4 regions of the Ruegeria sp. CI1 genome follow, and region 2 is predicted to be linked to each of the others. Evidence: riboswitches for the same ligand, from Rfam matches in the RefSeq annotation. Region 2 holds a riboswitch; each other region holds the start of a gene.

Region 1 (7,884 bases), on a different contig from region 2:
GATTTTGCCGGAATGGGCAACAACCAGATGCTGGTGGGTGATCCGGTAACCGGAGAGATCGCGCGGTTCATGACCGGTCCGAATGGATGCGAGGTCACGGGCCTTGCCTGGTCAAGCGACCGGCGAACGATGTTCGTGGGCATCCAGCATCCCGGCGGCAACTGGCCCGATGGCGGCACGCCGCGTTCGTCGGTGGTCGCGATCAAGCGCGACGACAACTCACCCATAGGCTGACCTGACCGTCATCCAAAGGAAACGCCCCCGAAACGCGGTTCCGGGGGCGTTTTGTTTCGGAGTGACTGAAATTATTCGGCGGCCTTCAGTTCCTTGCCTTGCGGAATGACCTCGTAACCGGGCTCTTCGGGTTCATCATCGACCATCTCGGGCGGGAAGCCCGGGGCGCGGATATCGAGGCCCGTTGCTACTTCGAGGCGCTTGATGATGTTGGGAGACAACTCGCGGGGGCCAAAACGCGCGATCCCGTCGTTGAAGATGTCGATCAGAACCGGGTTGATCTCCAACGGCACGTTGGCGCGATCCGCAACTTCCTGGAACAGGCCGATGTCCTTTTTCACCAGATCCATTGTGAAGGAAATATCGCGCGAACCGTTCAGGATCACCTGGCTTTCGGTTTCATGCACGAACGAGGTGCCGGACGAGATTTTCATCGCCTCATAGGCGGTGTTCAGATCCATGCCCGCAGCCTTGGCAACAACCAATGCTTCGCAACAGGTCACAAGGTTTGCTGTCGCCAGATAATTGGTGAGAACCTTCAGAACCGAAGCCGACCCGAGGTCGCCAGTGTGCAGGATGCGGCGGCCCATCGTGGTGAGGAAGGGCAGGATACGTTCGAACGTCGCGCGGTCGCAGCCCGCGAAAATCGAGATGTTGCCGGTATCCGCCCGATGGCAGCCGCCCGAAACCGGGCAGTCCACCGCGGCGCCGCCGCGCTCGATCACCATGGCGCCGAGCCTTTTGACCTCGGCCTCGTCGGTGGTCGACATCTCCATCCAGATCTTGCCCGGCTTCACTTCGGGCAACATCTGTTGCATCACCGCGTCCGAGGCCGCAGGCGATGGCAGGCAGGTGATGACGGCGTCACATTCGCGCATCAGCTGTGCCGGACCGTCCGCGCGTTTGGCGCCACGCTCGACGAACATGTCGACCAGATTTTCATTCAGGTCATGCACCGTCAGATCAATTCCGTTCCGCAAGAGCGAGCCTGACAGTTTGTGGCCCACATTACCTAGACCGATGAAACCAACTTTCATGGATTTGTCCTCCCCGGCGGGCGTATGCCCGCGTATACGATTCATGCGGTGACTATGAAGCTTTGAAACCGGCAAGAGAAACGAATAATAATGATCGCAATGGTCAAAAAATTTTGGTGATAAATGGACCGCCTTCCAAATCCGGCCTGGTTGCGAACGTTTGAGGCGGCGGCTCGCCATCTGAACTTTACCACGGCGGCGAAAGAACTTGGGCTGACCCAGACGGCAGTGTCGCTGCATATCCGCTCGCTGGAAGAGGATTTGGGCGAAAAACTGTTTCTGCGCGCCGCGCGTCGGATCGAATTGACGGAACTTGGCCAATCCTATGCGCTGACCGTGCGGCGGGCGCTGTCGGATATCGCGCTCAGCACCAACAGCCTGTTTGGCCCGGCCACCCGCCAAAGCCTGACAATACGGGCAGCAATTTCGACCGCCACCTATTGGATCGCGGCGGAATTGCCTGATTTCAGCGCGCAATATCCGGAAATTCCTGTGCGGCTGGTGTCGCATATCTGGAATGACAGCGCCGCCCCTGCAGATGTCGATATCGAGATCCGGTTGGGACATGGCGATTGGCCGGGCGTCATGGCCGAGAAGTTGAGCGAGGAAACCATCGTTCCGGTCTGCCGTGCCGGTGACCCCGTTCCCACCATCCGGCAGATGCACAGCGGGCCGTTGATCCACATTCTCGGCTACGAGGACAACTGGGCGCGCTACCTTGAGGCGCATGGGCTTGACCACGACCCATCGGCAACCCGGCACGCCGTCGATACCACGGTCGCGGCGTTGCAACTGGTGATGGGAGGGGCGGGTTACGCCACCATCCTCGGCCGTTTTGCGCGCAATGCCATATCCCAGGGCGCACCGCTGCAAATTGCCGGGCCACCGATTCCCTTTGGGCAGTCGCATTACCTGATCCGATCCGACGCGGCGACATCGGTTTCCGGTTCAGCACGCCTTTTCGAGGCATGGCTGCGGGACAGGTTGGCTGGCGATGCCGCTGGTTAACGATGGCGGGTCGCTTTTTCACCCTGACGGTTCACAAGCCTGACGCCGCGCTTGACAAGTCCCCTGCCCTTGCCGCATGTCCGCGCTGTTGGTGTCTGCGCGAGCAGATGAAAAGGGAATGCGTCAGCGGTTCACCGTCAAACGCAGCCGCCCCCGCGACCGTGACCGGAGAGGGTGCCCAAATGCCACTGGCCGACAGGCCGGGAAGGCGGGACACCCGACAGGGACAAGCCCTGACATCCGTAAGCCGGGAGACCTGCCAGCGCCCGAAGACCAGACCGGACGGGGTGTTCCGGTGTCGGGCCGTGGCCCGCATGAAACCCCGTTCCCCGAAACCTGAATGGGGGGATGAGAGACGTGACCGAGCCTGCACCAGTCGAACTGCTGGTCTGCACCACCTGCCGCCGGGGTCTGCCCATCGAGGATGACACCCAGCGCCCGGGCGCGCTGTTGCACAAGGCGCTGACCGAGGTCGAACTGCCCGATGGCGTTCTGCTGAAACCGGTCGAGTGTCTGTCGAACTGCGATCAGGGCTGTTCGATCGTTCTGCGTGGCGGGCCGTCACGCTGGACCTTCGTCTATGAGAACCTGAGCGAAACAGACGATGTCTCGATCATCGTCGAAGGCGCGACCAAGTATCTGGCCACCGAGGACGGGCTGGTAAAGTGGCGCGACCGCCCCGAACATTTCCGCAAGAACTGCGCCGCCCGCATTCCCCCGATTGGAGCCTGAGCCATGAGCACCCTTGAAAAACTTCCCGTCACCGTGATTACCGGCTTTCTGGGCTCGGGCAAGACCACGCTGATCCGCCACCTGATGCAGAACCCACAGGGCAAGCGGTTGGCCGTGGTGGTCAACGAATTCGGCGATGTGGGCGTCGATGGCGAGATCCTGAAAAGTTGCGCCATTCCGGATTGCCCGGCGGAAAACATCATGGAGCTTGCCAATGGCTGTATCTGCTGCACCGTGGCCGACGATTTCATCCCCACCATCGAGGCGCTGATGGCGCTGGAGCCGCGCCCCGATCACATCCTGATCGAAACCTCGGGTCTGGCGCTGCCGAAACCGTTGCTCAAGGCGTTCGACTGGCCCGACATCCGGTCGAAGATCACCGTGGACGGTGTGATTGCGCTGGCCGATGCCGAGGCGGTGGCCGCTGGTCGCTTCGCGCCGAACGTCGAAGCGGTGGACGCCCAGCGCATGGCGGACGAGTCCATCGACCACGAAACGCCGCTGTCAGAGGTGTTCGAAGACCAGATTTCCTGCGCCGATATCATCCTGCTGACCAAGCCCGACCTGGCCGGACCCGACGGCGTTGCGAAGGCCAGGGAAATCATCGCTGCCGAGGCCCCGCGCCCGCTGCCGGTGGTCGAGGTCGCCGAAGGGGCCGTGGACGTGCGCGTTATCCTGGGGCTGGAGGCCGCTGCCGAGGATGACATGGATGCCCGCCCATCGCACCACGACGGGGCGGACGATCATGAACACGATGATTTCGAAAGCGTCGTGATCGAGTTGCCCGAGCAATCCGATCCCGCCGACCTGATGGCCCGGATCGAACGTCTGGCAAACGAATTGAACATCCTGCGCGTCAAAGGGTACGCCGCCGTATCCGACAAACCGATGCGTCTGCTGGTGCAGGCTGTGGGCGCGCGTGTTCGCCACCAATACGACCGGGCTTGGAAACCGGGCGAAGAGCGCCGCTCGCGCCTGGTGGTGATTGCCGAGCATGACGACATCAACGAAGCCGCAATTCGCGGTATTCTCGAAGGTGTGGCCGAGGCCGCCGAATAAGGGACCGAGACGCCAATGCATGTCGTCTTTCGCGAAAGCCACGGTCTGGAAGAGACCGAAACACCGACCGATCTGGGCCAGAGCCCGGGCGATCTGGTGGTGCTGTCCTTTTCCGACAGCGACCTTGGCGCGTTCGCGGCGGGCTGGCATCGCGGCGGCGGAGCCGAGGGGCGGATGCCGTCATTGCGGCTGGCAAATCTGTCGGCGCTGAAGCATCCGCTGTCGGTCGATACCTATGTCGAACAGACGCTGGAGGGGGCCAAGGGCATCCTGATCCGGCTTATAGGCGGCGTGCCGTACTGGTCTTACGGGCTGCAGCAGGTTCATGCGCTGGCGCAATCGAAAGGGCTGGCGCTGGCTGTTCTGCCAGCGGACGGGCGTGAGGATACCCGGCTGGACGACTATTCCACCCTGCCGGTCTCGACCCTGCGCCGCCTTGCGCATCTGTGTGATACCGGCGGCGAGGTGGCGGCCCAGGCCGCGCTGGCACAGATGGCGCTGGCGACGGGATTGTATGCCGGACCGGTGATGGGGTCCAAAGCGCTGCCCGAATGCGGCGCGTGGTGCCCGGACCAGGGGGTAATCGCGGCAGAGACCGCCTTCGAAGATGGCAAGCCCCGCATCCTTGTCACGTTTTACCGCGCCTATCTCAGCGCGGCTGACACGGCGCCGATCGCCGCCGTGATCCGCGCGTTCCGAGCCCGCGGATATGATGCCGTCGGTCTGTTTGCACCGTCGCTGAAAGCGCCCGCATCGGCCAAATGGCTGGCAGAGCAGGTTGCTTCGCTGACACCTGCGGCCCTCGTCAACGCCACCGCCTTTTCCGGCAAGGGCGGCGGAGGCACATCGCCTCTGGATGCCGCGGGGGTACCGGTTTTTCAGGCCATGCTCGCCACCTCGAACCGCAAGGCGTGGGACGAGGCGGAACGGGGTCTGTCGCCTGCGGACCTGGCCATGCACGTGGTGCTGCCCGAAGTGGATGGCCGCATCACCGGCAGCGTGATCTCGTTCAAGGAGCCGGGGCAGCGCGACGCGCATCTGCAATTCGCACGTGCAATGCACGCACCCGAACCCGACCGGATCGGGGCGCTGGTGGATCGGGTGTCGGGTTGGCTTTGCCTGACGTCGAAACCCAAGGCAAAACAAGTGCCGGTGCTGGTGCTATCGACCTATCCCGGCAAGGACTGGCAGATGGCCCACGCGGTGGGACTGGATGCTCTGGCTTCGGCCGAGGCGATGCTGGAGGACCTGCGCGGCGAGGGGTATGACACCGCGCCGGCAGAGCCCATCGCCGATACCCTGCTTGACGCGCGGACAAGCTGGTCTTTGACAGATTACCGCGCGGCCCTGTCCACCTTGCCCGCTTCGCTGCGGCAAGATCTGGAGACCGTGTGGGGCAAGGCCGAAGACGACCCGGCTTTTGCCAACGGCGCCTTTCATTTTACTGCCCTGCGGCGCGGCAAGGCGATTGTCGCCCTGCAACCCGAGCGCGGCACGCCCGAGACGCGCGACGATGAATATCACGATCTCAGCCGGACGCCGCGCCATTCCTATGTTGCCTTCTACCTTTGGCTGCGCCATGCGGCGGGGGCCGATGCGCTCATCCATATCGGCGCGCATGGAACGCTGGAATGGTTGCCAGGAAAGTCGGTCGCGCTGTGCAAGGCCTGCTGGCCTGAGGCGCTGATCGGCGGTTTGCCTGTGATCTATCCCTTCATTGTCAATGACCCCGGCGAAGCGGCACAGGCCAAGCGACGCATCGGCGCCGTCACGCTGGGCCACGTACCCCCGCCGCTGCGCGAAAGCGGCACGCCGGATAGGATGGTGCGGCTGGAGTCGCTGTTGGACGAGTTTTCCAACGCCGACGGGCTGGATCCAAAGCGCCGCGACCGTCTGCAATCGGACATCCGCGACGAGGCACGGGCCATCGGGCTTGAGAACGATCTGGGCCTTGATCGCGCCACCAGTACCGCCGAAGCGATCACCCGGATCGACCGCTTTGTCTGTGACATCAAGGAAAGCCAGTTCGGCGACGGGCTGCACGTCTTTGGCCGGGTGCCCGAGGTGGCAGGCAATTTCGATATCGCACCGTCTGCCCATGCCGAGCGCGCCGCCTTGCTGGCCGCGCTGGCGGGCAAACGCATCGAGGCCGGCCCGTCGGGATCACCCTATCGCGGGCGTTCGGACGTGCTGCCTACCGGGCGCAACCTCTACACTACCGATCCACGCTCGGTGCCCACGCGGGCGGCCTATGCGCAGGGGGTGAAACTGGCCGAAGAACTGGTGCGGCGGCATCTGCAGGAAGAAGGCGATTACCCCAAAGGGTTGATCGTCGATCTGTGGGGGTCGGCCACCATGCGCACCGCCGGCGAAGAGTTTGCCATGGCCTTGCACCTTTTGGGCGTCAAACCGGTCTGGGATCAGGGATCCGAACGGGTATCAGGCATCGAGGTGCTGCCGATCACCGATCTGGACCGCCCGCGACTGGATGTGACCCTGCGTGTTTCGGGGCTGTTTCGCGACGTTTTCCCGACGCTCTCGGCGCTGTTCGGTCAGGCGGTGCGTGCGCTGTGCGCAAGGGACGAGGCGCCGGACTGGAACCCCTATGCCGGTCAGGAACCTGCGGCCCGTGTCTTTGGCCCCGCGCCGGGCAGCTACGGGCTGAACATGACGCATCTGTCCGAGACCTATACGGACGAGGCCCGCGCAGAGGCCGGGCAGGCCTGGCTTGACGCAAGCTCCTTCGCGCTGGAGGGCGAGCATATCGCGCACGATCGGGATGGCATCACGGATCGTGTCGCAAAGGCCGACAGTTTCGTTCACCTGCAGGACCTGACCGAAACCGATCTGCTGCTGGCCAACGACTATGCCACGCACGAGGCCGGGTTCGCGGCGGCCAAGAAGGTCACCGGTGGCAGCGCCCGGCTGTATCATCTGGACAACACCAACCCCGAAACCCCGCGGGCTCGAACCCTGCCCGAGGAAATCAGCCGCGTTGTTCATGCCCGCGCCGCCAATCCCGGCTGGATCGCAGGGATGCAGCGACACGGGTTCCGAGGCGCGGCCGAGATTGCGGCGACATTGGATCACATGGCCTCGTTCGCGCATCTGTCGGGCACCGTCGCGCCGCATCTGTTCGACCTGTATCACGACGCGACACTGGGCGACCCCGGAGTCGATGCCTTTCTGCAGGACGCCAATCCGCAGGCCCACAAGGCGATGCATGACCGGTTCCGGGCGCTTTTCGACGCCGGGTTGTGGAACACCCGGCGCAACTCGATCCGTGCGGATCTGGAGGGGCTGAGATGAGCGCGCCCATCGTCCAGGGATGGTGCCCCGGCGCGCACCGGCCGATGATGTCCGGGGACGGGTTGGTGGTGCGCGTGCGGCCCCGACTTGCGCGTCTTGAGGCCGGGCAGGTTCTGGGCTTGTGCAAGGCGGCGGACCGATATGGCAACGGCACGATCGACCTGACCAATCGTGCCAACCTGCAACTGCGCGGCGTGGCCGAGGCCGATCATTCGGCCTTGCTGGATGACTTGGCGGCGTTGGGCCTGCTGGATGCGGAACCGGGCATTGAGGTTCGGCGCAATATCCTTGTCACCCCGCTCTACCGTGAGGGAGACCTGACGGCAAGGTTGACCCGGAAATTGATCGACTGGTTGGCGGACCTGCCCAGATTGCCTGCGAAATTCGGGTTTGCCGTGGACACCGGCCCGGACCGCCTGCTTTCTGGTGACTCGGCGGATATTCGGTTGGAGACCGGACCAGACGGCCTGATCCTGCGCGCTGATGGTGCCGATACGGGGCGTGT
Region 2 (7,884 bases):
ATCGCCGGGGCGAAATGCGTTTCCGGCCACCGAATTTTCCACCGCCGGGATCAGCACCCGCAGCCGGATCGGCAGGGCCAGCGCCATGATCATTCGCGCCAGCCCCAGCACATTGGCCGCCCCGCCCATGTCCTTTTTCATCAACCCCATGGCCGAAGCAGGTTTCAGGTCCAGCCCGCCGGTGTCGAAACAGACCCCTTTGCCGACCAGCGTCAGGCTGGGTCCGCTGTCGCCCCAGGTCATCTCGATCAGCCTCGGGGCCTGCCCGGCGGCGCGCCCTACGGTATGGATCATGGGAAAATTCCGGGCCAACAGGTCGTCGCCGATGATGGTCTCGCACCGCGCCCCGAACTCGGCCGCCAGCCCCTCGGCCGCTGATTGCAGGTGGTCCGGCCCCATGTCGGATGCCGGGGTGTTGATCAGATCGCGGATCAGGGTTTCGGCATTGGCAATGGCCTCGATCCGGGTGGCGTCAACGCCTTCGGGGGCGACAAGCGTGGCCTTGGCCGGCGATTGCGCGGCATAACGGTCAAAGGCGTATCCGGTCAGCAGCCATCCAAGCGCCTCGTTGGCGGTATCCTGATCGGCCAGCCCCGAGACGATCCGATAACTGCCTTTGGGCAGCTTTTCGGCGGCGGCGGCCAGCGGAAACCGCTTGCGCGCGCGCTTGGTCGCGTCGCCGTACCCGGCCAGCGCAAATCGCACCGCGCCTTCGCGGCCCGGCACCAACAGCGCCTGTCCCAGTGCGCCGGTGAACCCGTTGGACGCTACCCAACCCCGAACCTCGCTGCCCTGCGCATCCAGCCAGGCATCAAGCGCGGCCTGTTCAATTACATGCAGGTGCAGGGCGTCGTCGGAGGGAGGGGCAAAAGACAGGGGCATGAACGGCTCGCTTGGTTGAGGTGCGGCCAGACTACCTTGCGCCGGGGCGCCTGCAAGCCATTTCAGATCGAAAGATGCCGTTGGTCCCAAACCGCAACCAACGACTGCTCGCCGACCCGGATCAGGCGGAACAGCGTGGCGCTGGCGGCGACGTGGTCTCCGGCATCCACGGCTTCTGACACATCTCCCGCCACGCGGGTCAGCGCCGTCATGCCGACCTGTTCGGCAATCGCCACCAGCGAGCGTGCGGCCTTGCGCAGACCCAGCCAATCCCGTTGTCGCCACATGAGTTCGCATCGCGACAGCCGCAGGGCCAGCTCTTCGATGGCGCGGCATACCACATCCTCGGCGCCCGAATCGCCCAGCTGATCGTAAAGATTTCCCAGAGGGTCCGGATCCAGTCGCACGGTTTCCCTCTGAACGAGTGTGATCACTTTCTCCACCACGTTCACCCCAATAAAGTCGCACCCCCACGGCACGGTCGCATCCTCGCGCCACAGTGGTTGGCAAAAGGTTTCGGCAAAAGTGGATAATGTCTCGAATTTTGTTTCAATTCGGATTAGATCACGCTGCAGCACAGAAAACCTTGGGGATTTACTGGAATGGACTTCGCTAAACCTCTGCCGAATTATCTGGTCAAGCGCTACCATGGCTGGAAAGCCACGACCTATGCCGAGAACGAGGCCTGGTACCGCACATTGGCCAACGAAGGGCAGCATCCGCGCGCCATGGTGATCTCCTGCTGCGACAGCCGGGTGCACGTCACATCTATCTTCGGCGCCGATCAGGGCGAATTCTTTATCCACCGCAACATTGCCAATCTGGTACCGCCCTATGCGCCCGATGGCGATCACCACGGCACCAGCGCGGCCATCGAATATGCGGTCACCGCGCTGAAGGTCGCGCATCTGATCGTGCTGGGCCATTCGCAATGCGGTGGCGTTCAGGGCTGTATCGACATGTGCAAGGGGCAGGCGCCACAGCTTGAGGCCAAGGAAAGCTTCGTCGGGCGCTGGATGGATATCCTGAAACCGAAATACGATCTGGTTGCCGATCTCAAGGACAACATCGAACAGGCCCGCCAGTTCGAGAAACAGGCCGTGGTGGCCTCGCTGGAAAACCTGATGACCTTCCCGTTCGTCGCCTCCGCCGTCGAGGCCAAAAGCCTCAGCATTCACGGCCTGTGGACCGACATCGGCGCAGGCGGATTGCAGAGCTATGATCCTGCGAAAGGAAAGTTCGAACCGGTCTGAGTGACCCGGGCGCCGACCTTCGGCGCCCGAACCGCTTCTGGAAATCAGCCCAGCCGCCGCGACAGGAACGTTCCGTCTGCGATTGATGCCTGGTCCGCGCGCAAGCGCCCGGTCAGCTCTGCATCACCGCCGGTTTGCCCCCATTGACCAAAGTGCACGTGGTCGGTGATCGCGCGGCGCGGCAGCCAACCGGCCTTTTCAAGTTCCGGCCTGTCGTGAAAACCACGGACCAGCCCGACACAAAGATATGCGACGGGTACAACCTCGGCAGGCAGGTTCAGCACCTCTTTCAGCGCGCCATTGTCAAGGATCGACACCCAGCCCACCCCCAGCCCCTCGGCTCGTGCCGCCAGCCAGAAATTCTGTACCGCACAGACCGACGAGAACATGTCCATCACCGGTATATGAGTGCGACCGATCACCACCGGCCCGGAGCGGCTGCGGTCGCAAGTGATGCAGATGTTGATCGGCGCCTCGAGGATACCTTCCAGCTTGAGCTTGCGATAAGTGTCGCGCTGCTCGACCGGGAACATCAGCGCGGCCTCAGCATGGGCCTTGGCAAACAGCTCATGCACCTGCCGGCGCATATCACGGTCCTGCAGGATCAGGAAATCCCACGGCTGCATGAATCCCACCGATGGCGCGTGATGCGCCGCCAAAAGGACACGGCTCAACCGGTCTTCGGGTATCGGGTCCGGCAGGAAATCCCCGCGGGTGTCGCGACGGTTGAGGATGGTTCGATAAACCGCTTCGCGGCTCGCCTTGTCAAAAGCGTCGGGCGCCATCAGCGCCGGTTCGGTGGTAATGGCCATCGGAGTCCCCTTGGATGGTCCCGCGCCGCCCGCCGTCCACGCAGGCTGCGCCATCCCTTCCGGCCGGTCTTCTGACTCGGGATCTTCCCGCGCGAACCCCTTCCCGGCCAAGGCCAGTGGTTCATGTCCGCACAGTCCCCCTTACAGCGTTGGGCACGTCGCGGGTTTGCACCGCGTTCCCGATTCTCCCGCACGGGCGGGCACCGAAAGGTGGCCGGACATTAGTCGGTCACGCAGGCAGGTCAACGAAAAAGGGGCACGGTTTCCGCGCCCCTGACATTCCCAATCCGAAGGAGCTTCACCCCTTCTTCAGAACTTCCCGTCCCAGCAGCTCGGCGATCTGCACCGCGTTCAGCGCCGCGCCCTTGCGCAGGTTGTCGCTGACGCACCACAGGTTAATGCCGTTCTCGATGGTCGAATCCTGGCGAATGCGGCTGATGAAGGTGGCGAAATCGCCGACGCATTCCACCGGGGTGACATAGCCACCGGCCTCGCGCTTGTCGATCACCATGATGCCGGGTGCCTCGCGCAGGATGTCGCGCGCCTCGTCTTCGTCCAGGAACTCCTCGAACTCGATGTTCACCGCCTCGGAATGGCCCACGAAGACCGGAACGCGGACGCAGGTCGCGGTGACCTTGATCTTGGGGTCGACGATTTTCTTGGTTTCGGCGACCATCTTCCACTCTTCCTTGGTCGAGCCATCCTCCATGAAGACGTCGATATGCGGAATGACGTTGAAGGCGATCTGCTTCTGGAACTTCTTCGGCTCGACCTCGGTGATCGGGTTGTAGACGGCCTTGGTCTGATCCCACAGCTCGTCCATGCCTTCCTTGCCCGCGCCCGACACCGACTGATAGGTCGATACCACGACGCGTTTGATCCTGGCACGGTCATGCAGCGGCTTCAGCGCAACCACCATCTGCGCGGTCGAGCAGTTGGGGTTCGCGATGATGTTCTTCTTGGAATAGTCGTGGATCGCCTGCGGGTTCACTTCCGGCACGATCAGCGGAATGTCCGGGTCATAGCGATAGAGCGACGAGTTGTCGATCACGACACAGCCCGCCGCCGCCGCCTTGGGCGCATAATCCTTGGTCGCGGCCGAACCCACGGCAAACAGCGCCATGTCCCAGCCGGTAAAGTCAAAGGTGGCCAAGTCCTGGGTCTTGATCGTCTTGTCGCCAAAGCTGACTTCGGTGCCCAGCGAACGACGGCTTGCCAAAGCGGCAATTTCGTCCACGGGGAACTGGCGCTCGGCCAGGATGTTCAGCATTTCGCGGCCCACGTTGCCCGTGGCGCCGACGACGACGACGCGATAGCCCATGTCTTGTCTCCTGAGTTAAGGACGCGCGTTCATAGCACCCTTTGTCGCAGAAGAAAGGGGGCAGGCGGCGTATTTGCGTCCCTGACGTCAATTTGAGGCGTGGCGCTGTGTCTCAGCCCCCGGCCAGAAGGCCCTCATAGACCTCGACCAGCGCATTTGCTTCGCCCTCGATATCAAAATGCGTCTCTACATGGGTGCGGGCCGCCACTCCGGACCGGGCCAGAGAATCGCGGTCCGCCAGCATCTCCGCCGCCGCGCCGGCCAGCGCCTGAATGTTGTTCGGGGCCACGACGCGGCCCAGCGACGGGTCGGTCACGATTTCGGAAAACGCGCCCACATCGGTGGCCACCACCGGCACACCGCAGGCCATCGCCTCCAGCGGGGTCAGGCCGAACCCTTCCCATCGCTGGGGGGCGATGAACAGGTCCAGCACCTGATACCATTCCGCGATCCGGTCCACGGTGACCTCGGGCTTGAACAGGATGCGGTGGGCCAGCCCGGCGTCTGCGACCTTCTGTTTCAGATCGTTCAGAAAGCCGGTGTGCTGCTCGGTCGCCCGGCCCATGACAATGCCCGATACATCGTCGAACCGCCCACACAGATCGATCATCGCATCGACAAAGGCATCCGTGCCTTTCTGGTGCCGGATGCGGCCATAACAGCCCAGCAATATCCCGTCGGGCAGCCCCAGTTGCGCCCGCACGGCGGCGCGATCCTTGGGCGGGGTGAAATCCTGCAGGTTGATCCCGTGCATGATCACGCGCGCGTCCCGGTCCAGATACCCGGCGGTCTTGCGCGAGGTCGCCACCACCGCGTCCATCTTCGAGATCAGCCACTTGGTGTAACCCGTGTGCCGCCGCTGCGAGGCGCTGGTGAATAGCAGCTTCAGGCGCATCCGGAACATCCCCCGCAGGATCAGACCCAACAGCATTTCCGTGTTCCGCCGTGCATGCCAGACCCTGAGAGGTCGGCGCGGCAGGAACGGTACCTTTGCCAGCGGTATATGCGGGATGTCATCGGGCAATCCGGGGCCGGTGGCGACAATACCGATCTTTTGGGCCTGCAGAGGAACCAACCGCGCAATGGTCGCCGTCACGCCGGAAAGCCTGCGTTTCAGATTTGGGGCGATGACACGCACGTCTTGCAATTGATGCTCCTGTTCCGGTGGTTTCAGGTCAGTCGACGCTGTCGCGGCTGAACAGGTATACCGCGCAACCAAGGCCAAGCGCGACCGCAAAAAAGCCAAAAATCAGCACGTAAGGCGCAGTCGCGCCCGCCTCCACGGTTGCCGCGTGTATCCGTCCGGTCAGAAACTGCATGATCCCGACGCCACCGATGCCGAACAGGTTCAACAGCGTCACACCTCGCCCGACCAGATGTGCCGGAATGAAGGCGCGTCCATGCGCCATGATCACCGGGAAGGATGCCCCCATGAACCCGATCACCGCCATCAGCACGACCGAGGACCAGACCGCGTGATCGATCCACAGGCACAGGAGGCCCAACGCGACGGCGCCCAATACGTTGCCTCCGAAGATCACCCATTTCCGGGTGCCCAGGATCCGGTCCAGCGGGCCATAGCTGAAGGTTCCGGCAATCATCGCCGCCCCCATGATCAGCGTCGCCTGCCCGATCTGCGAGGTGGTCAGATCGAAAACGTCCCGCAAATACGGCCCTGCCCAAAGCCCCCGCAGCGCCGCCGAGGGCGCATAGGCCACCAGCATCAGCGGCAGAATGGCCCACAGCCGCGGTTCTCTCAGAAGATCCAGAACCGATCCCTTTTGCTCGGAATCAATCCGTTCGGGATCATGCACCGTCATCCAGATTCCAACCGCCACAGCCGACGAGATTGCGGCCAGCCCGGCCAGCGTCGCACGCCAGCCCATCAGCTCCACCGCCAGCGCGGTCGGGTACGAGGCGACAAGATTGCCAACCGAACCCACGCCAAGCATCACCGCCGCCAGCGTGGCGAATCTGGCCGGGGCAAACTCGCGCGCGAAAATGTAATAGGACGCCATCAGAACCGGCGAGCACCCGACGCCGATCAGCACCATGGCAAGGCTCACGTGAACCGGCGCGGTTGCCGCCGCAAACAGGGCCGCGCCGCCGCCACCGCCCAGCAGCAGCAACACCGCTGCCGTCCGTCGCGGCCCGATCCGGTCCAGCGACCAGCCGACCGGAATTTGCATCGCGGCGAAAGTCAGGAACCAAAACCCCGAAGCGGCGGCCAGATCGTCTGGTGCCGCGCCAATGTCGCGGCCAAGATCGGCGGTCAGCACCGCCAGAAAGGCGCGAAAGAACTGGCTCAGCACATAGGCCAGACACAATACAACCAATCCAGCCCGCATGATCCGCTCCGATACCTGTCTTGTTAAGGATGGTTGACACGTCCCGCCACATTGCACAAGCGTGTGTCTGGTTGCGTGATTGCTGGTCATCACCGCATTCGTGCTACTTTGACGTCTATGCAGGGGACAAGGGCAATGATCGGCGAGCAGGGCGGGTTTTATGCCACGCTTGCGCCCGTGCGCGATTTCGCCGAGCTGGCCGAGCCCGCGCGGTTCACCCCGCTGCCGCCGGATTGGGTGGTTGGTGTGGCCGATATCGTCGATTCCACCGGCGAGATTGAACGCGGGCGATACAAGACCGTCAACATGGTTGGTGCCGCCGTGATCTCGGCCATGATGAACGAAGTGTCCGAACAGCCGTTTCCCTTTGTCTTCGGGGGTGACGGCGCGGCCTTTGCGGTTCCGGGCTCACTGGCTGCCCGCGCGCATCAGGTGCTGGCAAACCTTCGGTGTTGGGCCAAGGAGGAATTCTCGATCTCGCTTCGCGCCGCCCTGGTGCCGCTGAGCGACATCCGCGCCATGGGCAGCGATGTTCGCGTTGCGCGACACGCAGCATCGGACGGCGTCGATTACGCCATGTTTTCAGGCGGAGGGGTCAGCTGGGCCGAGTCGCGGATGAAATCCGGCGCCTATGAAATCCCGCCCGCTGCTCCGGGCGCACAACCGGACCTGACCGGTTTGTCCTGCCGTTGGGCCAACAGCCGGGCAAAACATGGACAGATCGTGTCCATCGTCATTCAGCCAACCGCCCGCGCGTCGGATCGTGACTTTGCCGACCTGGCGCGGCGGGTGGTTCAGGCCGTGGCCGGGCTGGAGCGTAACGGCCACCCGGTTGCCGCCTCCGGTCCGCCGCTCCGCTGGCCCCCGCCGGGGCTGAGCATTGATGCCCATGTTTCTCGTGCCGGCAGCAATCTGGCGTTCAGAAAATTACTGGTGCTGGGACAAAACCTGTTGATCTGGCTTCTGTTCAAGTCTGGCCGGCATCTCGGTTCGTTCGATCCGGGCCATTATCGGCGCATGGTCACGCAGAACACCGATTTCCGCAAATTCGACGACGGGCTTAAAATGACGCTCGACTGCGATCAGGCATCGCTCGACACGATCGGGATGCTTCTGGAAGAGGCCCGGGCGCAGGGAAAGATCCGCTATGGCCTGCACGCCCAGGACGAGGCGATGATGACCTGCATCGTGCCGTCGGCCACGCGCGATGACCACATGCATTTCATCGACGGGGCTTCGGGCGGCTATGCCAGGGCCGCCGCCGCGAT
Region 3 (7,884 bases), on a different contig from region 2:
AGTATCGACGGTGCTCGCGAATTGGTGAAGGGACGTGTGCCGATTTCGCGAAATAATCCGCCGATTCAACGGCATGTTTCAGCAAACCCCTGCTTATCGGGCGTGATGTGTTTCAGTTTTTGAATGGGTCATCGGCACTCAGAACGCGATCTGTGTCAGCTCCGAAAACCGGCGGGGCGTGGCGATAGCTCACCGGTGTACGCGAAAACTTCAGAGGATTGCCAATCAGATGCACCTCGCCGGGCACCGCCTGCATGTCGATCTGCATGTCCCGGGCCGCAACCTGATCCGAGCTGAAAACCTGATCCAGCGACCGGACCGGACCAACCGGAACCTTCAATCCCTCAAGGCCGGTGATGACATCCGCGGTCTGCCGTTGCACCAAGGCAGGTCGCAAAAACGCGTTCAGCGCATCGCGGTTTTCCAGCCGCGCCGGATTGGTGGCAAAACGTGGGTCGTCGGGCAGGGCGTCCAGCCCGACATAACCGCAGAACCGTCTGAACTGACTGTCGTTCCCCACGGCAAGGATTACATGCCCGTCCGAAGTTTCGTACACGTCATAGGGTACGATGTTCGGATGCCCGTTTCCGCGCCGTTGCGGAACCTGGCCCGATGTCAGATAGTTCACGCCCTCGTTGATCAGCCAAGCAACCTGCGCGTCGACCAGCGCCAGATCGATCTGTTGTCCTTCACCGGTGCGTTCCTTGTGCCGCAGAGCTGCCAGAATGCCGACGGTGGCGTACATCCCGCACATCACGTCGGCGATTCCGACGCCCACTTTCATCGGGGCACCATCCGGTTCGCCGGTCAATGACATGATCCCGCCATAGCCTTGCGCCATCAGATCATATCCCGGCTTGGCCGAGTTCGGCCCGGTCTGCCCATAGCCGGAAATGGAACAGTAAACGAGACCGGGCAGATCTTTGGACAGCGTGTCATAGTCCAGACCGTATTTCCCCAGTCCGCCGGGTTTGAAATTCTCGATCAGGATATCGGCATGCGCTGCCAGCCGCCGGATCTCCGCCTGCCCCTCGGGTGTTGCTATGTCGATGGCCACGGATTTCTTGTTTCGGTTGGCGGACATGAAATAGGCGCTGAGGTCGCTGCGGTTTCCCTCGCCATCCTCGACATAGGGCGGCCCCCATTGACGGGTATCGTCGCCCCCGGTCGCGGGGTTTTCGATCTTGATGACGTTTGCGCCCAGATCCCCCAGCAACTGGGTGCAGGTAGGGCCGGCCAGAATGCGGCTGAGGTCCAGCACCTTGACGCCTGTCAGCGGTCCTTCAGATACGGTCATCGTAACCCCCCCGTTCGATTTCCGCCGCAATGACCGTAAACCGGTCCGCTTGCACGGCTTCCGCAAGCGCAATCCGCAACTCGGCCCGGTTACGCACGGTGTGGCCGTACCCGCCAAAGGCACGCGCCATCGCGGCATAGTCGTGGTGTTCGAAATCCACGCCCCGGTTCGTCATCTGACGGCCGCGCTGTTTCAACTCGATCAGTGCCAGCGACGCATCGACGAAGACCAGAAAGATCGGATTTCCACCCATTTCGCGGGCGGTTGCCAACTCCCCGGCCACCATCAGGAAACCGGCATCGCCGGAAAAGCTGATCACCGGTCGATCCGGTTCGGCCAGTTTCAGCCCGATCGCCATCGGCACGGCGCAGCCCATGGTGCACAGCGCCGAAGACTGGATCAGCCCGCGCGGCTCGAAGCATTCCCACATTTGGCTCAGCAGGATGCGATGCGCGCCGCTGTCGGCCGTGGCCAGCGTATTGCCGGGCATGACAGCGCGCGTCTCGGCGATGACGGCTGCAGGCCCCCATTCGTCGTCGAACGGGAAAGCCAGCGCAAGTGCCTTGCGCACCTGCTCCGGGTTGCCGTCCGGCCAAGTCTCTCGTGCCGGGACGCCCTTGGCCATTGCTTCCAGCGTCGCTGCGGTGTCGGCGACAAAACTCAGGCTCGCCTGATGCATATAGTGATCGTTCTGCACCGCCGAGATGTCGATGACGCGCTGTTCATTCGGGTCCCAAACTTCGCGCCAGCCGGGGCGCATTTCGATCGGGTCATAACCGATACAGAAAATCAGGTCGGATTTTTCCACCAGTGGCAGCAGATGTTTGTCCGCTAGCGGCGACAACCCGGCCCCGCCCAGACACAACGGGTGATCCTCAGGCAGAATGCCCTTGGCTTTGTAGGTGGTGACAAAAGGAATTCCGAAATGCTCAAGAAATGCCCTGAGTACCCGCTGCGACCCGTCATAAAGCGTGTCAAGACCGATGATCGCAACGGGGCGCTCGGCCTCGGCCATCCAGTGGCGGGCCTTTTCGAGGCAGGTTCCCTGCGGCGTCACCGGCGCGGCAGCGGCCAGCCGCCGCAATCTCGGAACCGAAACGCGCGCATCGGCCACCGAGATCGGCACGTCGATATGCACCGGGCCGGGGCGGGCCTGGGTTGCCAAGGAAACCGCCTTGTCGGCAACGATGTCGGCCCCGTTGGGCGTTAGCATGAAGGTTCCCTTGGTGATCGAGCGATAGACCTGCGCGTGATCCATCACCTGATGCGTATAGGTCAGCGCCTCATCCGCATCGACGCAACCGGTCAACACGATCATCGGCACCCGGTCCTGAAACGCATTTGCGACCACGTTGATGCCATTCATCGCGCCCGGACCCAATGTAGCAACCAGAATGGCGGGCGCGCCGTCGCGGTGGTGGACCCCCTCGGCCATGAACCCGGCAGCATTTTCATGCTTGGCCAGATGAAACTGAATCCCAGCCTGTTCCAGCGCGTCGACCAGGGTCAGAACCTCACCGCCCGGCATGCCAAAGGCGTGGCGGCAGCCGGCCTCGTATAGCCGTCTTGCCAAAAGATCCGCTGCGCGGGGCACGATTTCCTGCATCTCAAACGCTCCGTTCGTTTTCGACAGGCAGATTGCGGAGTGAGCAGGAAGGTGCAAGCGCCTTCACGCCGGTGTGACTATTTTACTGCCGATTCCGCCACGGATTGGAACTTTCCGTCCAATTCCTGTGCAATGGCGGCCAGTTCATCGCCGCCCTCATCCAGATAGGGCGCAAAGACGAAACTTGGCGTCTTGTAGGACAGCGTTGCGGTACCGTCCGCGTTTTCTGTGACGTAGAAACGGATCGGCGCCTCGATCATGGCTGCCGTCGATGTCTCCAGCACGCGCACGGCATAGTCGTTATTGAACGCCCCCATGACACGGTTGCCGGGGATGGTGATGCCGCGCGCCGCCGCAGCCTTGGTCGGCCCCGCCTGCGTCACTACGATCAGGCCGTTGCCCTTGATCGCCGCCGCGGTGTCGGAGACAAGATCTTCATAGGTCTTGGTAGATTGATGAACTTCCCATCCTTCGCGGGGTTCCAGATCACCGGCCCAAGCGGGCAGGGCGGCAAGGCAAAGGATTGTCCACAGACGTTTCATCGTTCCAGCTCCGGTTGGTTTGACAAGACTGTGATGCCAGATTTTGCATATGTCCGGTGTCACAATCCCGTGTCCATCCGATCAAACCCGGCTTGCGCATGCAGGTCGAAACCCGCAATAACGGCCCGACGCAAGCATGGGCCATACATGACCACCCAACGTATTCGATTGCTGATCTGTTCCAGCTGCCTTGGAGTGCGGGATCGCGAGGCCGAGCGTGATGCCGTGACAGATGCGCTTGCAAAGGCCGGGCTTTCCGATCGGGTCGAACTTACGCAACACGCCTGTTTCAGCGCATGCGAGCAACCGGTTGCCCTGGGGTTGCAGGGGCAGGGACTGGCCTCGTATGTCTTTTCCGACCTTGATCCGGTCAAGGATGCTGACGACATCGCCGCCACTTGCCAGACTTATCTGGACAGCGCCTCGGGCTGGATCGAAGACGCCCGACCATGCGGGCGGCTTCGCCTGTGCCTGCGCGCGCGGATACCGGCGATTCAGTCGACCTGAACCGCGACCGAGGCGGCGACGGGCACGTCATCCACAGTCAGCTGGCTGTGATCGTTGGCGTTCAGAGAGACTTCGATCTCGACTTCGCCTTTGGGCAATTCGTCGATATGCATCCACTCGCCATAAAGGCGCGCCAGCTTGGCACCATTGACATAGACATGCGCATGGCCTTCGCCCGGCCTGTCCGCAAGCGAGGCATTTTCCGGGGAAAAGCGGAAATTCCGCGGAATGACATGCAGATTCCAACCGGCCATCGGATCTTTGGCAAGCATGACCTCAAGGCCCGGTGCGTCCGCGCCCGATGAAAAATTTACGGTTGTGGCATGATCATGTGAAACGGCTTCGCCGTGTTGGGCCGGGTCGCCGTGATCGTGGCCTTCAAATGTCACGCCATAACCCGCCGCCGTCACGAAACCTGCGCCAGCGCCAAAGATCAGGCCGATGCCGAAAAGTGCGAGAGATCGGAACATCTCGTATCCTTTTGATATAAATAATCCCGCCGGGCGTCTGGCCCGGCGGGATGCATCAGCAAACGATTACGCGTTGGCTTCGGCGCGTTTTCCTTCGGCCTGCCAGAAATATCCGGCAAACGTGCCCACCAGAGCCCAGGCGGCCATACCGACACCAAAGGCGCGCGCCGCGAACAGGGCGCCCAGTTCGGTCGGAACCGGGCCGGTAAAGCTGTCGGGTTCGGGGGCTCCGATCAGGTGCGGCGCCAAAAGCAGCACGGTCGCGATCAGGTAGCTGATCAGATTGCCACCGAACGCGATCAGCCACATGGCGACACCTGCCGCTGCCACGGTTCCGGTCCACCAGATCTGGCGCGCGGTGATGTTGGAATAGGCCACACCGGGCACCTCAGGCGCTAAGGACAGTCCGGGCGCGAAGTGGAAAGTGATGAAGCCCGCCAACCCCCACAGGATGCCGGTGCGGGCATTGACCTCATGGCCCATCCGTTCTGCCATCGACATCAGGGCCACCAGCACCAGCGCATAGCCGGTATAGGTCAGCATGGTGAACACGATGCTCAGCCCATCGCGCATCAGGTCGAACCCCGGCAGATCCGGATGTGCCGAAACGGCGGCTGCTCCGAAATGCACCAATTCGCCGGACTCGTAGAGTTCAGCGTGAAGCAGGACGGGCTGCACAAATACGAGCTGCAGCAGGGCGGTGATCAGCCCTGCTGCAGCGCCAGCGAACAACGCGCTGGTCAGAATGCGACTGAACATGGGTCAGTGGCAGGGGAAGCCGGTTGAGTGGCGCACATCATGAGCGGCGTCGTGCAGGGCGGATGCCTGAACATGGCCGGTCAGGGTGATGATCCCCAGACCCAGAACAACAGCAAACAGAGCCGGAAGGATGGCCGAACCGGCAGCAGATGCCTTGAGCGTTTTGGTCGTCATTTTAGTCCTCCTGAGCCGCCGCACCCGACGGCCGGTGTTTCGTTTCTTGCCTGGCAGGTCTCCTGGCTTGCGGGTCGGTGCCTCTGTTCGCCTTCCCCCCGGGACAGTTCCGGGAGTGGCTGGTTGAACAGAAGCTCACCGCTTACAGTCGCGGGGGCGGCTTTGGATTTGACCACCGGGATGGCCGCACCAAATTCCCTCTTAGCACCGGAATTCTCCGGCAGGACCAGACCCTTTCATTTAGCCGCGATGCAGTCGTTCGCGCAATTCCCATTTGCGACCCATTCGGTCATTTTTCGCGCCTGCGCAGCAAATAGATGTCCATGATCCAGCCATGATCGGCGCGTGCCCGGGCACGGGTTTCAAGAATCTTGTCCGCAACGTCCGCCAGAGGGCCTTTGACCAGGATTTCTTCCTTCATGCCCACATACGCGCCCCACCAAATGTCGAACGCCATCATATCAAGGCTTTGAAACGAGCATTCGCCGTCCAGCATGACCGCAACCTTGTCGGCACCGTCAGGCCAGCCCTCGTCCCGGATGCGGCGGCCGGTCGTGACGACATAGGGTGCGCCGATGTCGTTGATCGGAATCGCATGGGCGGCCGTCAGTGCCTGCAGCGCGGTGATGCCGGGAATCACCCGTGTGACCGGCTGCGGGTCCAGCCGCGACGCAATTCGCAGCGAACTGTCATAAAGCGATGGATCACCCCAGATCAGCAGCGCCACCTGCCGGGCCTGCGGAAACCCGGCGATCGTCTCCTGCCAGCGCAGGGCGATAGCGTCATGCCATTCGTCCACGCCGCGTAAATAGCCGTTATCGGCGCGGCGCCTGGGGATATCGAAATAGGCGATCTGAGGTGCCGCGTCCGCCACCTGCGCGATGATCTCCTCCCGCAGTCCAGCCAGATCGGCCTTGTTCTCGCCCTTGCGGGGGATCAGGATCAGGTCCGCCGCCCGTATCGCGTTTGCCCCCTGGAACGTGACGTGATCGGGATTGCCGGTGCCGATGCCAATCAGGTTCAGCTCATACATCCCCGAACTCCGCCAACGGGCCGTAAAGGATCAGGGCGGGGGCGGTGCCGACCTCTGATTTCAGTTGCTCCGCCAATGCTCCGATCGTTGCGCGTTGCAGTTTCTGGTCCGGCGTCGACACGGATTCGGCCATCAGCGCCGGGGTGTCGAGCGGCAGCCCGTGGACATTCAGCGCCTCGACCAGCAATGGAAACGTGCGCTTGCCCATGAAAACGACGGTGGTCGCGCCAGCATCGGCCAAGGCAGGTAAATTCAGATCCTGAGGCAGCTTGCCGCTGACATCATGGCCGGTGACGAACTGCACCCGCCGCGCCGTCAGCCTGCGGGTCAGCGGAATGCCCGCCGCCGCCGCCGCCGCGATGGCCGACGGGATGCCGGGAATGATCTCATAGTCGATACCGGCCTCGCGCAGGGCGACGATTTCCTCCTCCAACCGACCGAACAGACCACCATCACCGGATTTCAGCCGCACGACACGCTGTCCGGTCTGGGCATAATCGACCAGCAGACGGCTGACATGGTCCTGCTTGGGCGAGGGGCGACCGGCGCGTTTGCCGACACCGACCAGATCGGCATCCTCGCGCGCATGTTTCAGGATCGGACCGCTGCTCAGATCATCGAACAGCACCGCGTCGGCCTTGCCGAGCCGGTCCACCGCCTTGAGCGTCAAAAGTTCCGGGTCGCCGGGACCGGAGCCGATGAAAGAGACAAAGCCGCTCATGCCGAAGCCTCCGCAATCAGATGGAAAAAGGTGCCGGTAACGTTGCCGCGTACCGAGCCGGTTTGAGGGCCTTCGACCCCTTCAGCGTCAAAGACCTGCGCCAGTGGCGCGTCCGGTTGGTCGACAATCGACGAATAGTGAAACTCGTGCCCGCGCAACATTGCGCCCGCGCCATGTCCGGGTATCGGCGCAATCAGACGCGCCTTGCGGTATCCCAGATTGAACTTGCGTTTTTCATAGGACGTGACCAGACCCAACAGCCCGGCCATCTTGTGGCCTACCCCATCCTTGTCGATCAGTGCTTCGCCCAGGGCCATGTAACCGCCGCATTCACCGTGTACAGGCTTTGTCTCGGCATGTTTGCGCAGACCGGTCAGGAACGTGTCGGCTGTTGCCAGCTTGCCAGCATGCAATTCGGGATAACCACCCGGCAGCCAGACCAGATCGGCATCCGCCGCCGGCGCCTCATCCGCCAGCGGAGAAAACGGGAGGATTTCGGCCCCCGCCGCGCGCCAGCCTTCCAATAAATGCGGATAGGTAAAGGAAAACGCTTCGTCCCGTGCCAAAGCGATGCGCTGCGCCGGGGGGAATGGCAGCGCCGACGCCGAGGACCCTTGCGGGCTTGATGAAGCCGCCGCCTTGATCGCCTCCAGATCCACATGCTCGCGCAAAAACGCCGCGTAACCGGCAATCGCGCTTTCCAGATCGGGGTGTTCAACCGCCTGTATCAGGCCCAGATGCCGTTCAGGCAAGGTCAGATCGCCCCGGCGCGGCA
Region 4 (7,884 bases), on a different contig from region 2:
AATCAGAGAGGAAATGATTACACGCGACGAAACCACAAACTTTTCTCAAATCCCGCTTCAATTTGCCGTTTTTTCAAACTGTTAAGAAGCAAGGGTCATGTAGACAACAAACACTCCATTTCCGACGGCAGGACATTCATTGAACTCAGAGGCACAGATCAGTCCCAGCACATTGCCGCCAGTTCGCCTGAGAATTCTTGCGACCTCGGATCTGCACATGAATCTTATGGGATATGACTATTACTCGGATCGACCGGAACCCTCTGTCGGGCTGACACGAACCGCGAGCCTGATCAAGGCAGCCCGAGCGGAGGCCGAACAAATGGGTGCGCGCGTCTTGCTATTCGACAATGGTGACTCCATGCAAGGCACGCCTTATGGCGATTTTGCCGCCGATCAGAACGACGTCGCCCACCCGCTGATGCTTGCGTTCAAGCATTTGGGATATGATGCGATCGGGCTTGGCAATCATGACTTCAACTTTGGCTTAGACTGCCTGAGCGGTATTCTGGCTCACGCGCCATGTCCTGCCATATGTAGCAATCTACATTGCGTTGAGGGTAATCAACCGTGGGAGGCATCGGCTATCATTCGTCAGCGATTTGCGGTCGGGTCTGAAACCTGCACTTTGACTGTCGGTGTCTTTTCGGTTCTGCCGCCACAAACCACGGATTGGGAGGCACACCAGCTTGCAGGCAGGGTGACTTCGACTGACATTCTGGAGACTGCTGCTACAGCCGTTAGCGACTTGAAGGATAAAGGATGTGAGCTGGTTATTGCACTGGCACATTCGGGTCTAGCTGGAGCTGTTGTGGAAGCACAAATGGAGAATGCAGTAGTTCCGCTGGCGTCGATCGAAGGCCTCGATGCAATAGTTGCAGGCCACACGCATCTGACTATCCCCGGAGCCGACCATGATGGATTAGCACATGTTGTAGGCGACAAGGGCCTAGTTCATGGCAAACCTGTCGTCATGCCGGGATCGTCAGGATCGCATTTGGGCGTGATCGATCTGGCGTTTGCCCATGAGGCCAACAGTTGGAAAATTGCAGGGCATTCTGTCGAACTTCGCCCGATCTGCAACAGAGGCAACGATGGTTGTGCCCAATCGACCGTCGAAGAAGATCCCAAGTTGGCACGAATATTCGAATGTGGACATGCCGAAACACTAAAGCGGATGAAACAGCCCGTCGGACATGTCAGCCAATCGATGCATAGCTATTTTTCCTTTTGTGCACCGGATAAGGGGCTTTCGCTTGTCGCCGCAGCTCAAGCAGCTGCACTGCGTCCCTTTCTTGCCGGTTTGCCTGAAGGATCACTACCGACATTGTCAGCGGTCACACCCACGAAATTCGGCGGGCGTTCCGGGCCGCGTTTCTATACGGAGGTTCCCGCTGGTGAAGTTTCGATGCGTCACATTGCCGACCTTCACGTCTTTCCCAACGAATTGCGCGCTGTTGTCGTTAACGGCGCAGAATTGCGCGATTGGCTAGAAATGTCAGCATGTCTGTTTAACCAGGTCACTGAAAATAGCCAAGATACCCCGTTGATCAACCCTCTTCGAGCAGGCCATAATTTCGATGTTATCCATGGTGTTGAATACACTATAGATCTGACTTGCCCGCCTCGGTTTCATGCGGATGGCAGTCTGGTTGAAACAGGCAACCGACGCATTGGAAACCTCACTTGGAAGGGAGATCCCATCGGGGATCAGCAGCTTTTCGTCGTGGCACTGAATAACTATCGCGCCAATGGGGGGGGCATTTTTCAGCTTTGGAGAACGCTAAAATCATCAGTATTCCTCGCCTACGCATTCAGCACATCTTGAAGGACTATGTTGAGGGGAGTCTTCCATCTGATCCGCTGCAAGCGACTCCGCATCCGTGGCGTTTCGTCAAGACGCGCAAGACCTCGGTCGTTCTGCAGACCGGTCCCGATGCCTTGCGCTATCTGGATGACCTTTCAGGATACCACCCGGTTGTTCTGGGCATCGATCCCGAAGGTTTCCTGCGGCTACGCCTATCCTTGTGACGGGTTGTCATCGCCAGTCATCTTGCCTATATCGAGCAACGAGAGGTTGGCGCGGGCGAGCGCCTCGCCAACCTGGTCAGGTCCGGAAGGAAGCAGCCACAACGAGTCCCGCTTGGGTCGATGTCCAACCTCTCACTTTCCCACTAATCATCTAGCGTAGACCAACCTAATCGGCGATGAGTGCGGGCCACACAACGGCATTCTTACGCGCAAACGCGCCCAGATGGCCAATTTGCTTCACTCCAAAATCCTGAGGCGTCAATTCACGCCGTCGCGCATCTTGCCCATAAAGTTCGGCCAATCGCCAAACGCATTTGGGCGGGATCACCTGATCGTCCGAAAACGCAATCATATCCACAGATGCGCCACTTCTTTCCCAGTCGGGTTTCGGTAAGGTCGTTCCGGCATCCGGCAGATAGCTTTTTGCGGATGTGCACCATTTTCGCCATTGCCAATAGACCGGAGCAGGTAGATCTGCTCCGAACCCAACAAGACGCCCAGGCAAATACCCCAAACTCTTAACCAGCAGCGGAACATGCCCGAACCAAAACATTCTGGCGAGCGCTTGATAAGGCCAAGGGTGATCGCGATGTTGTACCAGCCCTGAACAGACACAGATCATTCTGTCGATTTCTTCGATGCCAGGCTGCAAAGGACCGAGCATCCCGCCAATCGAATGCCCGATGACCCAAAGCTTTGAATTTGGGAACCGACGACGCATTTCCGTCCGAGCCGCGGGCATGTCGACCAATGCCCAATCGGTCATGGATGACTTGGATTTCTTTAGGTTGCCGGTCAAAGAGTGGCCGAAATCCCGGTAATCGTACGTCAGACAAGCAATTCCGCGTTCTAAGGCCAGCCACGATGCGAAATGTCTGTAGTAGTCCCTCGGAACACCGGTCGCCCCATTGAGCACGACCGTAACTTCTGGCTTTTCTTTCGCATGAAAGAGGCGGGCAGACAGTTGGTAGTCGCCCGAGTGAATAAGAAGGTCTTCAGCTGACACCTGGTCCTGCATATTTAACTCCGCGCCCCCTAGACCGGTCGGTCTAGTCCTGATCTCTGGACCAATTGGTCCAGTGCTGTCAATAATCCACGCAAATGACTGAACGTCCTTTGCCAACAAAAGAGCGCCTGATTCGGGCTGCGGCCGACCTTTTCCAGAGGTCGGGCTATCACGGGGTCGGGCTGAACGAAGTTCTTTCCGTGGCTGACGCACCCAAAGGATCGCTGTATCACCATTTCCCGAATGGAAAGGCCGATCTGGCGCTTGCGGCCGCTACTTGGGCGTCCGATGCGATGCTTGGTCTTATTGCCGCGTCATTTGAGCCTGCGGAAGATTTCCAGTCCGGGGCCACAACTCTTTGCAACAAGATAGCGAAACTTTTCGACAAATCAGGTCAGTGGGATACCTGCCCGATTTCCGCTACTTTGTTCGAAGGGCCGGACAACAATATATTCCGCAACCATGCCTATCACTTGTACGAGGGTTGGATAACCGAAGTCGCACATCACGCAAGGCGACTTGGAGTGGCCGAGCCAGAATTCGCGGCAGATACTGTGTTCATACTGCTCCAGGGCGGGTGGCAGTTGGCCCGGGCAAGGCGATCTTCGGAGACCCTAAGAAACGTGCCTTGCCGCTTGAGCAAGATGTCGACGTCTAAACAAATTCAGTAAACCCGCCCGGCGCGACAAAGGTGCTTGAACCGCAGGATTCGTCTTGACCCAGAATTGTGCGCCCGCTAGCGATTAGGCGATGGTTTCCGGCCGCGTTCACGGTCGGAATGAAAAGGGAACACGGTACGGTTCTTCCAGAACCAATTCCGCGACTGCCCCCGCAACTGTAGGCGGCGAGCGAAGCCGAAATGCCACTGGTCCAAGGGCCGGGAAGGTCGGCAAAGCAGCGACCCGCAAGTCAGGAGACCTGCCATCGGAACTGAAACTCGAACTCGGGCGGGGTGTCCGGGACAGGGTCCGATAGCTGATTGCTGTCCTTCCCGTCCGTTGTCCTCGTCACCAGCGCGGAGGGCGCGACATGATTTGGAAATCCGACAAGCACCTGTTCACGGCAACAGTGTGCCAGAAAACCGGTAAACCCTGCCCGGCATTGGCGCAAATGGGTAAAAAACTGGCACAGGCGATATCTGCGGCAAAGCCATTGACTGCAGATGACTTCGAGATCGACGGAAGCTGCGCACTTGAACATTGTGCCACTGGGTGCGATGCCAGATTCCGCGCCGATCATTCTCGCATTCGAGTATTCTGCGGTGTGAATGACGAGGCGGATAGCGAACGCCTGAACCAGATTGAAGACGCTCTATTGAACTCTTCTCGGACCGTTTTTCCCTCGGGTTGGATCAAGCAGATGCCCTGCGCGTTCCTCGAAGCAGTTCCGCAGGGCAATCAGGCGGCAGAAACCGCCTGCCACGCGCCACTTTGAAAGACCGCCAACGCAAAAACATAACCCTCAGTCCGGCCTCAGGGCCGGTCTGCCACCATCTGCCCTTTCAGCGCCCAATCCATTTGGGGTTCGGTTTCGACGGCGCAGGGGCGAATGGCGCGTAGCCGTTTCAGCGCATCCGAAGGTCTTTCACCACATTCGACCATCAACCTCAGCGCAGCCATTCCCGATCTTCCGCAACCGCCACGACAGTGGATCAAAATCCGACCACCGCCAGCAAGTGCCTGCCGCGCAGACGCACTGGTCTCGGCCCATTTCGCCTGGACATGACTGGGCGGAATACCAAAATCTTCGATCGGCAAATGGACCCATCGGCAGGCGCGCGCCTGAATATCCAAGCCGAAACTGCGCGCGCCGTCTTGGATCATTTCGACCTCTGTCGTCATCGAAATCACTAGGCCCGGTTTCCAGTCGGCAATGGTGTCGAGGTCAGAAGGATAGTCTCCGCTCCGACCCGGCATCTGGCAGATAGCCAATGTGCCTCCGCCCACCTGCAGCCCAAATATCACCAGTTGTGACACGATTAGCTCCCACACAACCAACACGCTGAAATCTGCATTCTCCAATGGATGCCTGAGTGTTTTACCCCGGCTTGCAAGCAATCCAAACCAAAATCGGACCTGCTGCTGTGGACGCGGGCATCGCGGCACACTACGCTGCGGTTTTAAGACGAATCCGGCAGAGCAGACATGACCGACACCGCACCCGCACCCTATCAGGTTCTTGCCCGAAAATATCGCCCCGAAACCTTTGCCGATCTGGTCGGCCAGGATTCGATGGTGCGGACACTAAGAAACGCCTTTGAAGCAGACCGGATTGCGCAGGCTTTTATCATGACCGGCATTCGCGGGACGGGTAAAACCACTACCGCACGGATCATCGCCAAGGGCATGAACTGCATCGGGCCGGATGGAAACGGAAAGCCGACAACTGAACCTTGCGGTCAGTGCGAGCATTGCGTTGCGATCATGGAAGGCCGTCATGTAGACGTGATGGAGATGGATGCAGCAAGCCGGACCGGTGTTGGCGACATTCGCGAGATCATCGACAGCGTCCGCTACCGCGCTGCCAGCGCGCGGTATAAGATTTACATTATCGACGAGGTTCACATGTTGTCGACCAGCGCGTTCAACGCGCTGCTGAAGACGCTTGAAGAACCTCCGGCGCACGTGAAATTCATTTTCGCGACAACTGAAATTCGCAAGGTTCCGGTCACAGTTCTGTCTCGTTGCCAGCGCTTTGATCTGCGTCGGATCGAACCCGAAGATATGATCGGCCTGCTACGCATGATCGCCGAATCGGAGGGAGCTCAGATCGCTGGCGACGCACTGGCTCTGATCACCCGCGCAGCTGAAGGTTCGGCCCGGGATGCGACCTCGCTTCTGGATCAGGCGATCTCGCATGGCGCCGGGGAGACCTCTGCGGATCAGGTACGTGCAATGTTGGGGCTGGCGGACCGGGGTCGGGTTCTGGACCTGATGGACATGATCCTGCGGGGCGATGCGGCGGGGGCATTGACCGAACTGGGTGCGCAATATGCCGAAGGCGCCGATCCATTGGCAGTGTTGCGAGATCTGGCCGAGATCACCCATTGGGTTTCTGTTGTCAAAATCACGCCTGATGCAGCAGAAGACCCGACCGTTTCGCCCGACGAACGCGCGCGAGGGATACAAATGGCACAGGCGCTGCCTATGCGCGTTTTGACGCGGATGTGGCAGATGCTGCTGAAGGCGCTGGAGGAAGTTTCTGGTGCGCCTAATTCCATGATGGCCGCCGAGATGGCGATCATTCGTCTGACTCATGTCGCCGATCTACCCAGCCCGGAAGAACTGATCAAGCGACTGCAGGATGCGCCTGCGCCACCGGCACCGAACGGCCCGGGTGGAGGAGTTCCCTTGTCAGGCGGGAGTACGTCGACCGCACAGTCAACAGCATCTTATGCGCCAGGCAACCAGTCCGCTCGGCGTCACAACAGCGGTGCGCCAGTTGCAGCCCTCGCGCAGGACCTGCAAGCCGCTTTGGGGCGATACCCAACATTCGAACACGTGGTCGAACTGATCCGCTCCAATCGTGACGGCAAGTTGCTGGTCGATGTTGAGGACGGGATTCGCCTTGTTGCTTATCAACCGGGGCGTATTGAGTTTACCCCGTCCGACAAAGCGCCCAACGATCTGGCCCAGAGGCTGGGCGCAAGCCTGCAACGCTGGACGGGCAATCGTTGGGCTGTTTCGATCGTCTCGAATGGCGAGGCACAGACGATTTCGGAAATTCGCGATGCCGTCGAGATCGCCCTGAAAAATGAAGCCAGTGCGCATCCGTTGGTGCAGGCCGTGATCGCACAGTTCCCCAAGGCCAGCATCACCCGCATCACAACCCCCGAACAACGAGCAGCGCTGGTCGAAGCCGAGGCACTTCCCGAAGTCGAAGACGAATGGGATCCGTTCGAAGAAGAATAGTGACCTTGCAGACGCGTGCCGCTACAAATGTCGCAAATACGCTTGAAGGGTCGATTGCAATCTCACACGGTTCCGGGAGTTGTCTGACAGGAGCCTGGCATGCGAACTGACCCTCTGCACTCCCGTTTCGGATTAATTATTCACGACGTTGATCTGCGCGACGTGACTGCGGAATCGCATTACCCGCGAATCCGGCAAATGTTCGAAACTCATTCCGCGCTTTTGTTCCGCAACCAATCCCTGACGGATGCCGATCACATTCGGTTGGGCGAGTTGTTCGGCCCGCTCGAAAACCGTGAGGCGATGGCGGCGGGACGCGATGTCGAATTCCAAGTTTCGGAGCTTTCCAACCAGACTTCCGATGGACTACGGTCGCGCGATGATCTGCGGCTGCTTGACCTGCAAGCCAATATGCTCTGGCACACGGACAGCACTTTCTTGCCCACTCCTGCGCTGGTCAACATTCTGACTGCGCGTGTTGTTCCCCCTTCGGGTGGAGAGACAGAAATTGCCTCGACGCGGGCAGCGTGGGCGGACATGCCTGAAACCCTTAAATCGAAACTAAAAAATGCGATCATATGGCATCGGTTGTCTCACTCCCGCGCCCAGATCTCTTCCGAACTCGCCGCATTGTCTCGAATGACCCGCTGGCCCGATCGCCCGTGGCGCGCGATCTGGCCCAATCCAACAACCGGCGATGAGGCCTTGTTCATTGCCTCGCACGCTTTTGCCATCGAGGGGTTGGGCCATGGAGAAAGCCAGGAAATACTAGCAGAGGCGATGACGTTTTGCACACGCCCCGAATACGTGTATTCCCATCAGTGGTCGGTGGGTGATGTGCTGATTTGGGATGAACGGGCAACAGTGCATCGAGGTCGTCCATGGGACTATGAACATCCTCGATCCCTTCGCTCGATCTGCTGCTCAGTCACGTCT

What was found. Region 2 has a riboswitch for cobalamin ahead of bluB (5,6-dimethylbenzimidazole synthase). Riboswitches for the same ligand answer to the same signal wherever they lie in the genome.
Region 1: linked by a shared signal. The riboswitch ahead of ACR0LZ_RS17860 (DUF1636 family protein) and the one ahead of bluB (5,6-dimethylbenzimidazole synthase) in region 2 are both predicted to bind cobalamin.
Region 3: linked by a shared signal. The riboswitch ahead of ACR0LZ_RS17790 (CbtB domain-containing protein) and the one ahead of bluB (5,6-dimethylbenzimidazole synthase) in region 2 are both predicted to bind cobalamin.
Region 4: linked by a shared signal. The riboswitch ahead of ACR0LZ_RS12580 (hypothetical protein) and the one ahead of bluB (5,6-dimethylbenzimidazole synthase) in region 2 are both predicted to bind cobalamin.

The regions. Positions count from the first base shown of each region.
Region 1 covers NZ_JBQFQP010000016.1:83,409-91,292, reverse strand. Annotated here, with positions in the region: gene ACR0LZ_RS17875 (PhoX family protein) at 1-234, shown strand, start outside; gene ACR0LZ_RS17870 (NAD(P)-dependent oxidoreductase) at 306-1,316, opposite strand; gene ACR0LZ_RS17865 (LysR family transcriptional regulator) at 1,395-2,279, shown strand; cobalamin riboswitch at 2,351-2,557, shown strand; gene ACR0LZ_RS17860 (DUF1636 family protein) at 2,628-3,011, shown strand; gene cobW (cobalamin biosynthesis protein CobW) at 3,015-4,070, shown strand; gene cobN (cobaltochelatase subunit CobN) at 4,086-7,379, shown strand; gene cobG (precorrin-3B synthase) at 7,376-7,884, shown strand, end outside.
Region 2 covers NZ_JBQFQP010000003.1:62,780-70,663, forward strand. Annotated here, with positions in the region: gene ACR0LZ_RS04075 (leucyl aminopeptidase family protein) at 1-882, opposite strand, end outside; gene ACR0LZ_RS04080 (hypothetical protein) at 945-1,334, opposite strand; gene ACR0LZ_RS04085 (carbonic anhydrase) at 1,485-2,135, shown strand; gene bluB (5,6-dimethylbenzimidazole synthase) at 2,180-2,947, opposite strand; cobalamin riboswitch at 2,992-3,170, opposite strand; gene ACR0LZ_RS04095 (aspartate-semialdehyde dehydrogenase) at 3,246-4,268, opposite strand; gene ACR0LZ_RS04100 (glycosyltransferase family 4 protein) at 4,381-5,415, opposite strand; gene ACR0LZ_RS04105 (MFS transporter) at 5,444-6,616, opposite strand; gene ACR0LZ_RS04110 (DUF3095 domain-containing protein) at 6,752-7,884, shown strand, end outside.
Region 3 covers NZ_JBQFQP010000016.1:69,197-77,080, forward strand. Annotated here, with positions in the region: gene ACR0LZ_RS17760 (CaiB/BaiF CoA transferase family protein) at 113-1,297, opposite strand; gene ACR0LZ_RS17765 (thiamine pyrophosphate-binding protein) at 1,284-2,903, opposite strand; gene ACR0LZ_RS17770 (DUF302 domain-containing protein) at 2,981-3,445, opposite strand; gene ACR0LZ_RS17775 (DUF1636 family protein) at 3,593-3,952, shown strand; gene ACR0LZ_RS17780 (hypothetical protein) at 3,940-4,422, opposite strand; gene ACR0LZ_RS17785 (CbtA family protein) at 4,489-5,181, opposite strand; gene ACR0LZ_RS17790 (CbtB domain-containing protein) at 5,185-5,355, opposite strand; cobalamin riboswitch at 5,391-5,601, opposite strand; gene cobF (precorrin-6A synthase (deacetylating)) at 5,645-6,388, opposite strand; gene cobA (uroporphyrinogen-III C-methyltransferase) at 6,381-7,109, opposite strand; gene ACR0LZ_RS17805 (cobyrinic acid a,c-diamide synthase CobB) at 7,106-7,884, opposite strand, start outside.
Region 4 covers NZ_JBQFQP010000009.1:148,550-156,433, reverse strand. Annotated here, with positions in the region: gene ACR0LZ_RS12605 (bifunctional 2',3'-cyclic-nucleotide 2'-phosphodiesterase/3'-nucleotidase) at 218-1,828, shown strand; gene ACR0LZ_RS12600 (hypothetical protein) at 1,825-2,031, shown strand; RNA gene ffs (signal recognition particle sRNA small type) at 2,071-2,169, shown strand; gene ACR0LZ_RS12590 (alpha/beta hydrolase family protein) at 2,198-3,049, opposite strand; gene ACR0LZ_RS12585 (TetR/AcrR family transcriptional regulator) at 3,133-3,708, shown strand; cobalamin riboswitch at 3,772-3,977, shown strand; gene ACR0LZ_RS12580 (hypothetical protein) at 4,067-4,471, shown strand; gene ACR0LZ_RS12575 (protein-tyrosine phosphatase family protein) at 4,510-5,013, opposite strand; gene ACR0LZ_RS12570 (DNA polymerase III subunit gamma/tau) at 5,182-6,948, shown strand; gene ACR0LZ_RS12565 (TauD/TfdA dioxygenase family protein) at 7,048-7,884, shown strand, end outside.